Regions from separate parts of the Streptomyces sp. NPDC059994 genome, predicted to be linked through region 2. Evidence: predicted binding sites of a transcription regulator. Region 2 holds the regulator's gene; the other holds the start of a gene.

Region 1 (4,417 bases), on a different contig from region 2:
CCAGGCGGCGCACGATCTGGACGACACGACCCAGTCCAACATCGATCCGTCGCAGAGGTTCTCCGGCAACGACTACGCGCGGACGATCGAGGACGCCATGAAGAACACCGGCACGGGCCAGTGGTTCGCCGACCCGATCGTGCTGCGCAGCCACGGCACGGACCAGGCGGCGTACGACATCACCGGCTCCGGCACCTACGCGGCGTTCTGCATGCACCTCACCGTCAGCCCGTTCGGCGGCGGGAAGGCGGTGATCAGGGCCCGGGTCACGGACGGCACCTGCTGACCCCGCCCCGGCCGCCCCCGGACACGCCGGAGGGCGGCACCCCTGCGAACAGGAGTGCCGCCCTCGGCGTACAGCGTTATGGAGCCACCGATCCCTGAGGGGATCAGAAGTCCATGTCACCGCCCGGCATGCCGCCCGGAGCGGCCGCAGAGGCCTTCTCCGGCTTGTCGGCGATGACGGCCTCGGTGGTGAGGAACAGCGCGGCGATCGACGCGGCGTTCTGCAGCGCGGAGCGCGTCACCTTCGCCGGGTCGATGATGCCCTCGGCGATCATGTCGACGTACTCGCCGGTCGCGGCGTTCAGGCCGTGACCGATCGGAAGGTTGCGCACCTTCTCGACGACGACGCCGCCCTCAAGACCACCGTTGACGGCGATCTGCTTGAGCGGGGCCTCCAGGGCGAGCTTCACGGCGTTGGCGCCGGTCGCCTCGTCACCCGACAGGTCCAGCTTCTCGAAGACCGAGGAGGCCTGCAGCAGGGCCACGCCACCACCGGCGACGATGCCCTCCTCGACGGCCGCCTTCGCGTTGCGAACGGCGTCCTCGATGCGGTGCTTGCGCTCCTTGAGCTCCACCTCGGTGGCGGCGCCGGCCTTGATGACGGCCACGCCGCCGGCCAGCTTCGCCAGACGCTCCTGGAGCTTCTCGCGGTCGTAGTCCGAGTCCGAGTTCTCGATCTCGGCACGGATCTGGTTGACCCGGCCCGCGACCTGCTCGCTGTCGCCGGAGCCGTCCACGATCGTGGTCTCGTCCTTGGTGATGACGACCTTGCGGGCGCGGCCCAGCAGGTCGAGACCCGCGTTCTCCAGCTTGAGGCCGACCTCCTCGGAGATGACCGTGCCGCCGGTGAGGATGGCGATGTCGTTCAGCATCGCCTTGCGGCGGTCGCCGAAGCCCGGGGCCTTGACGGCGACGGACTTGAAGGTGCCACGGATCTTGTTCACGACCAGGGTCGAGAGGGCCTCGCCCTCGACGTCCTCGGCGATGATCAGGAGCGGCTTGCCCGACTGCATGACCTTCTCAAGGAGCGGCAGCAGGTCCTTGACCGAGCCGATCTTCGAGTTGACGATCAGGATGTACGGGTCGTCGAGCGCGGCTTCCATGCGCTCCATGTCGGTCGCGAAGTACGCCGAGATGTAGCCCTTGTCGAAGCGCATGCCCTCGGTGAGCTCAAGCTCCAGACCGAAGGTCTGGGACTCCTCGACCGTGATGACGCCTTCCTTGCCGACCTTGTCCATCGCCTCGGCGATGAGCTCGCCGATCTGGGTGTCGGCGGCGGAGATGGAGGCCGTCGAAGCGATCTGCTCCTTGGTCTCGACATCCTTCGCCTGCTCCAGCAGCGCACCGGAGACGGCCTCGACGGCCTTCTCGATGCCGCGCTTCAGAGCCATCGGGTTGGCGCCGGCGGCCACGTTGCGCAGACCCTCGCGGACGAGAGCCTGGGCGAGGACGGTCGCGGTGGTCGTACCGTCACCGGCGACGTCGTCCGTCTTCTTGGCGACTTCCTTGACCAGCTCGGCGCCGATCTTCTCGTACGGGTCCTCGAGCTCGATCTCCTTGGCGATGGAAACACCATCGTTGGTGATCGTGGGGGCGCCCCACTTCTTCTCGAGGACGACGTTGCGGCCCTTGGGGCCAAGGGTGACCTTGACGGCGTCGGCGAGCTGGTTCATCCCGCGCTCGAGACCGCGCCGTGCCTCCTCGTCGAACGCGATGATCTTGGCCATGTGAAGTGGTCCTCCCGGACAGGGGTGGATTCTCCGGATCGAGCAAGCGCCCGCGACGGACGGCCTGCGCGCCTTGTGGTTCCTTACCCCACGCGGCTCGCGGACCTCACCGACCCGATCCTGGTTCTGTCACTCTCACTCGGAGAGTGCTAACGCCAATGATTAGCACTCGACCCAGGAGAGTGCAAGGCCGTCCCACCCTCCCGGCCCGGTCCCGGACACCTCCGCGCCGGCTCATCGGGCCCGGACACGCACGTGGGGCCCGCATCCATTTACAGAGGATGCGGGCCCCACGTGCGTGAGTGCGTCGGTGGCCGATCGCGCCGAGATCAGACGGCGAGCTTGACCATGTCCGCCTGCGGACCCTTCTGGCCCTGCGAGATCTCGAACTCGACTCGCTGACCTTCTTCAAGGGTGCGGTACCCGTCCATCTGGATCGCGCTGTAGTGGACGAAAACATCCGCACCACCGTCGACCGCGATGAAGCCGTACCCCTTCTCCGCGTTGAACCACTTGACGGTGCCCTGAGCCATGCCTAACTCCCCTATTACTGGCCCTTGCACGGGACCGCACTTCGCGGACCCGGGTCAGACCTCCACCCTCCGACAGGAGAGGGTGTGCGCCGGAACGCGTCGACCGCGGCTGAATGTATCTGCCCAACTGCCCTCTGCAACAGGTCAATCGGACGAGAATTCCGGGCAGGGGTGAAGAGCGGAATGCCGCGAAATTCAGCATTCCGGGGCAAGTCGGGCCGGGCAAAGCGCACTTAAGGAGCAATATGCTCGAACACTTTGACTGCTTCTCGACGCCGGTTCGTCGCGTTCTCATATGCACGTGGCACGCGCAACGAAGGGGACTTCCCCACTGTACCGCGCTCAACCACACTGAATTGCCCCCTCCGCTTAGCTTGCGGAGGGGGCAATTCAGGTAACTGTGCGTGTGACGCGCCTATGTTCAGCAGCCGCCGGCACTGTGCTCGACGGTCAGCCTCCGGCGACGGCCGGAATGATCGAGACGCCCGCGCCGTCCGGCGTCGCCGTCTCCAGGCCCTGCTCGAAGCGGACGTCGTCGTCGTTGACGTACACGTTGACGAAGCGGCGCAGCTTGCCCTGGTCGTCCAGGACCCGGGCGGCGATCCCGGTGTGGTTCTTCTCCAGGTCGGCGATGACCTCGGCGAGGGTGGCGCCCTCGGCCGCGACCTCGGACCTGCCGCCCGTGTACGTACGGAGAATGGTGGGGATGCGGACGTTGACGCTCATGTCTTCTGCCTTCCGTGCTCTCAGGACGATGGGGGTCCCTCCCTGCTCCTTAAGAGCTTGGGGGAGGGGTCAGCCGGCCAGGCCGGCGTCGCGGAACGCGTCCAGGCTCGGGCGGATGGTCGCGGACGGTCCAGTGGTCGGCGCCACCGCGTCCAGGGTCTTGAGGCCGTCACCCGTGTTGAGGACGACAGTAGTCAGGGTCGGGTCAAGGAGCCCGTTCTCGATGAGCTTCTGTGTGACGCCGACCGTCACGCCGCCCGCCGTCTCGGCGAAGATGCCCTCGGTCCGGGCGAGCAGCTTGATCGCGTCCACGACCTGCTCGTCGTTCACGTCCTCCACCGCGCCGCCGGTGCGCCGGGCGATGTCCAGGACGTACGGGCCGTCCGCCGGGTTGCCGATGGCCAGCGACTTGGCGATGGTGTCCGGCTTCTGCGGCCGTACGACGTCGTGGCCCGCCTTGAAGGCGGTGGATACCGGAGAGCAGCCCTCCGCCTGAGCGCCGAAGATCTTGTACGGCTTGTCCTCGACCAGGCCCAGCCTGATCAGCTCCTGGAGGCCCTTGTCGATCTTGGTGAGCTGGGAGCCGGAGGCGATCGGGATGACGATCTGGTCCGGGAGCCGCCAGCCGAGCTGCTCGCAGATCTCGTACGCGAGCGTCTTGGAGCCCTCGCCGTAGTACGGGCGCAGGTTCACGTTCACAAAGCCCCAGCCCTCGCCGAGCGGGTCCCCGATGAGCTCCGAGCAGAAGCGGTTGACGTCGTCGTAGTTGCCCTCGATGCCGACCAGCTCGCCGCCGTACACCGCGGCCATGACGACCTTGCCCTGCTCCAGGTCGTGCGGGATGAACACGCAGGAGCGGAAGCCCGCCCGGGCGGCGGCCGCGCCGACCGCGCCCGCGAGGTTGCCGGTGGAGGAGCAGGAGAGCGTGGTGAAGCCGAAGGCGCGGGCCGCCTCGACGGCGATGGCGACGACGCGGTCCTTGAAGGAGTGCGTCGGGTTGCCGGAGTCGTCCTTGACGTAGAGACCGCCGGTGACGCCCAGCTCACGGGCGAGATTGTCGGCCTTGACGAGCTTGGTGAATCCCGGATTCAGGTTGGGCTTTTCAGCCACATTGGCCGGAACAGGCAGCAGCGGCGCATAGCGCCA
Region 2 (4,417 bases):
CTGCGCGCTCAGCCCACCACCGGCCCGCACACAAAGACCGGGCCAAACCGTCAGCGGCCGTTGAACGCGTCCTTCAGGCGGGAGAACAGCCCCTGCTGCCCCGGCTGGAACTGGCCGAGCGGCCGCTCCTCGCCGCGCAGTTTGGCCAGCTGGCGCAGCAGGTCCTCCTGCTGCGGGTCCAGCTTGGACGGGGTGGTGACCTCGACATGGACGATCAGATCGCCCCGGCCGCCGCCGCGCAGATGCGTCACACCGCGCCCGTGCAGCGGGATGGACTGGCCCGACTGGGTGCCCGGGCGGATGTCCACCTCCTCCATGCCGTCCAGCGTCTGGAGCGGCACCTTGGTGCCGAGCGAGGCCGCCGTCATGGGGAGGGTCACCGTGCAGTGCAGATCGTCGCCACGGCGCTGGAAGACGTCGTGGTTGAGCTCGTGGATCTCCACGTACAGATCACCGGCGGGGCCGCCGCCGGGGCCGACCTCGCCCTCGCCCGCGAGCTGGATGCGGGTGCCGTTGTCGACACCGGCCGGGATCTTGACCGTGAGCGTGCGGCGCGAGCGGATGCGGCCGTCGCCGGCGCACTCCGGGCACGGGGTGGGCACGACGGTCCCGAAGCCCTGGCACTGAGGGCAGGGGCGGGAGGTCATGACCTGGCCGAGGAAGGAGCGGGTCACCTGGGAGACCTCGCCGCGGCCGCGGCACATGTCACACGTCTGCGCCGAGGTGCCGGGGGCCGCGCCCTCGCCGCTGCAGGTCGTACACACCACCGCGGTGTCGACCTGGATCTCCTTGGTCGTACCGAAGGCCGCCTCGTTGAGGTCGATCTCCAGCCGGATCATGGCGTCCTGGCCGCGGCGGGTGCGCGAGCGCGGGCCGCGCTGTGCCGCGTTGCCGAAGAACGCGTCCATGATGTCCGAGAAGTTCCCGAAGCCGCCCGCGCCGAAGCCTCCGGCGCCACCGCCGCCGGAGGACGACAGGGGGTCGCCGCCGAGGTCGTAGACCTGCTTCTTCTGCGGGTCCGAGAGGACCTCGTAGGCGGCGTTGATCTCCTTGAAGCGCTCCTGCGTCTTCGGGTCCGGATTCACATCCGGGTGGAGTTCACGCGCCAGGCGCCGGAACGCCTTCTTGATCTCGTCCTGCGATGCGTCGCGGCGTACGCCCAGTACGGCGTAGTAGTCCGTGGCCACTTACGACTCCGCCAGGATCTGTCCGACGTAACGTGCCACTGCGCGTACCGCTCCCATCGTTCCGGGGTAATCCATGCGGGTCGGTCCGACCACGCCGAGTTTTGCGACGGCTTCGCCGCCCGAACCGTAGCCGACCGAGACCACGGACGTGGAGTTCAGCCCTTCATGGGCGTTCTCATGCCCGATTCGTACGGTCACGCCCGATTCCTTGGCCTCGCCGAGCAGCTTGAGGAGCACCACTTGCTCCTCCAGCGCCTCCAGCACCGGCCTGATGGTCAGAGGGAAGTCGTGTCCGAAGCGGGTGAGATTGGCGGTGCCGCCGATCATCAGCCGCTCCTCGGTCTCCTCGACCAGGGTTTCGAGCAGGGTGGAGAGGACCGTCGAAACGGTTCCTCGGTCCTCCGGCTCGAAGGAGTCCGGCAGGTCCTGCACCAGCTGCGGGACGTCCGCGAAGCGGCGCCCCACCACCCGGCTGTTGAGCCGGGCCCGCAGGTCCGCCAGCGAGGTCTCGCCGAACGGCGCCGGGCAGTCGACCAGCCGCTGCTCGACCCGCCCGGTGTCCGTGATGAGCACCAGCATCAGTCTGGCCGGGGCCAGTGACAGCAGCTCCACGTGCCGCACGGTGGACCGTGTCAGCGACGGGTACTGCACGACGGCGACCTGCCGCGTCAGCTGCGCGAGCAGCCGCACGGTCCGCGCCACCACGTCGTCGAGGTCGACGGCCCCGTCCAGGAAGTTCTGGATGGCCCGCCGCTCCGGCGACGACATCGGCTTGACGCCCGCGAGCCGGTCGACGAACAGCCGGTAGCCCTTGTCGGTGGGAATGCGCCCCGCGCTGGTGTGAGGCTGGGCGATGAAGCCCTCCTCCTCCAGCACGGCCATGTCGTTGCGCACGGTCGCCGGGGAGACCCCCAGCGCGTGCCGCTCGGTCAGGGCCTTCGAGCCCACCGGCTCCTCGGTCCCGACATAGTCCTGGACGATGGCGCGCAGGACCTCAAGTCTGCGTTCACTGAGCACCGCGCACACCTCCAGCTGTCGTCCCTAGGCGCTCTGCCTGGCACTCTGTGCGTTCGAGTGCCAGCAACCCCCCGGCCAGTGTACGGCCGACCGGTACACCCCTAGCAAGGGCGGCCGCCCGTGACGCTCGCGGCGCGGTGGAGCGGCGCGCTCGGACGCCGTCCCCGACCGCCCGGGATAGCGTCACGTCATGGACGTCAGATGGGAAGAGTTCGGCTGGGAACGCTTCGGCGACGGCGTGGGCCGCCGCCGGCTTCCGGGGTGGGACGCGACGGCCGGGCTGGTCGTCGGCGCCGACGCGGTCCTGCTGTACGACACGGGGTCGACCCTGCGCGAGGGCGCCGAGCTGCGCGCCCAGGCACAGGCGCTGCTCGGGCGCCGGGTGACGCACATCGCACTCAGCCATCCGCACTTCGACCACGTGCTCGGCACGGCCGCGTTCTCGGGGGCCGAGGTGTACGGGGCGGTGGGCATCGACCGCGTGCTCGACGGCGACGCCCTGCGGACCGACGCCGTCGCGCACGGGGTGCCGGCCGCGCAGGCCGCCGAGGCGGCGGACCTGCTGGTGCGCCCGCACCACTTCGTGGCGGGCGAGTGGACGCTGGAGCTGGGCGGGCGGCAGGTGCTGCTGGCGAACGTGGGCCCGGGCCACACCGGTCACGACCTGGCCGTACTGGTCCCGGCCTCGCCGGGGTCGCCCGAGATCGTCTTCTGCGGCGACCTGGTCGAGGAGTCCGGCGAACCGCAGGCGGGCCCGGACGCGGTCCGCACCCGCTGGCCCGCAGCGCTGGACCGGCTGCTCGACCTGGGCGGCGAGGACGCGGTGTACGTGCCGGGGCACGGGGCGGTGGTGGACGCGGCGTTCGTACGGGCGCAGCGGACCCGGCTCGCGGCGGAATTCGGCGTGTCGTAGCGGCGTACACCCATATGGCCACATGATCCGCCCGTATTCTCATCCGAATGCGCAGCTACAGCCCGGACCTGACTCCGCCCTGGAAGAAGGGGACCCCGGCCCCCGAGGTGCCCGCCGAGCTCGACCTGGTCGTCGAGGAGGTGGCGACCGGGTTCTGCGGGGCGGTGCTCCGCTGTGAGGCGGGAACGGTGACGCTGGAGGACCGCTTCGGCAAGCAGCGCGTGTTCCCGATGGAGGCCCGGGGGTTCCTGCTGGAGGGCAAGGTGATCACGCTGGTACGCCCGCCGGCACCCTCCCCCTCACGCCCGGCGCGCACCGCCTCCGGCTCCGTGGCGGTGCCCGGGGCGCGGGCGCGGGTCGCACGCGCCGGGCGCATCTACGTGGAGGGCCGCCACGACGCGGAACTGGTGGAACGGGTCTGGGGCGACGACCTCCGGATCGAGGGCGTGGTCGTCGAGTACCTCTCGGGCATCGACGACCTCCCCGCCATCGTCGCGGACTTCGCCCCCGGCCCCGACGCGCGCCTGGGCGTCCTGGTCGACCACCTGGTCCCCGGCTCCAAGGAGTCCCGGATCGCGGCGGCGGTCACGGGCGAGCACGTGCTGGTGGCCGGGCACCCGTACATCGACGTGTGGGAGGCGGTGAAGCCGGCGTCGGTGGGGATCGGGTCGTGGCCGGTCGTACCGCGGGGGGAGGACTGGAAGACGGGGGTGTGCCGGGCGCTGGGCTGGCCCCCCAACACGGGGGCGGCGTGGCAGCGGATCCTGTCGGGGGTCCGCTCCTACCGGGACCTGGAGCCGGAGCTGCTCGGCCGGGTGGAGGAGCTGATCGACTTCGTCACGGATCCGGCCCCCACCCCGCCCCTTCCCTAAACCCTCCGGGGGTGGGGGTGGGCTGAGGCGGCTCTCCCGGGGGCTAGCCCCCCCCCGGACCCCCGGCGGGGCTGCGCCCCTGCCCCCTGCTTCGGGGCTCCGCTCCGGACCCCGGCACGGGGGTGGGTGGGCTGGGCTGCCGGGGGCTCCGCCCCGGGACCCCATTCGTCTGCGGGTCGTCTGTGGCTGGTCGCGCAGTTCCCCGCGCCCCTGAAGGGAGGGAGCTTCGCTCCCTGCCCCCCGCTCCTCGAACACCGGAGGGCCGGAACGTGGCCGCGCCCCCTTCTGCCTGCCTTCAGGGGCGCTGGGAACTGGGCGACCAGCCCCCGTGAGCCCGCAGGGAAACAGGGGTCCCGGGGCTTCAGAGGCGCGGGGAACTGGGCGATCAGCCCCCACGAACCCGCAGACAAACAGGGGCCCCGGGGCTT

Evidence for each region. The regulator HrcA, encoded in region 2, represses chaperone genes, less so after heat shock. The targets are predictions, from matches to a motif close to TTNGCACTCNGNNNNNCNGAGTGCNAA.
Region 1: a site for HrcA is predicted at 2,175-2,201, ahead of groL (chaperonin GroEL). Genes of this name have one in related genera too.

The regions. Positions count from the first base shown of each region.
Region 1 covers NZ_JBHWUR010000055.1:4,529-8,945, forward strand. Annotated here, with positions in the region: gene ACFWA7_RS24595 (hypothetical protein) at 1-286, shown strand, start outside; gene groL (chaperonin GroEL) at 390-2,012, opposite strand; gene ACFWA7_RS24605 (cold-shock protein) at 2,342-2,545, opposite strand; gene ACFWA7_RS24610 (MoaD/ThiS family protein) at 2,996-3,271, opposite strand; gene thrC (threonine synthase) at 3,341-4,417, opposite strand, start outside.
Region 2 covers NZ_JBHWUR010000180.1:29-4,445, forward strand. Annotated here, with positions in the region: gene dnaJ (molecular chaperone DnaJ) at 51-1,187, opposite strand; gene hrcA (heat-inducible transcriptional repressor HrcA) at 1,188-2,204, opposite strand; gene ACFWA7_RS38880 (MBL fold metallo-hydrolase) at 2,395-3,117, shown strand; gene ACFWA7_RS38885 (DUF3097 domain-containing protein) at 3,165-3,989, shown strand.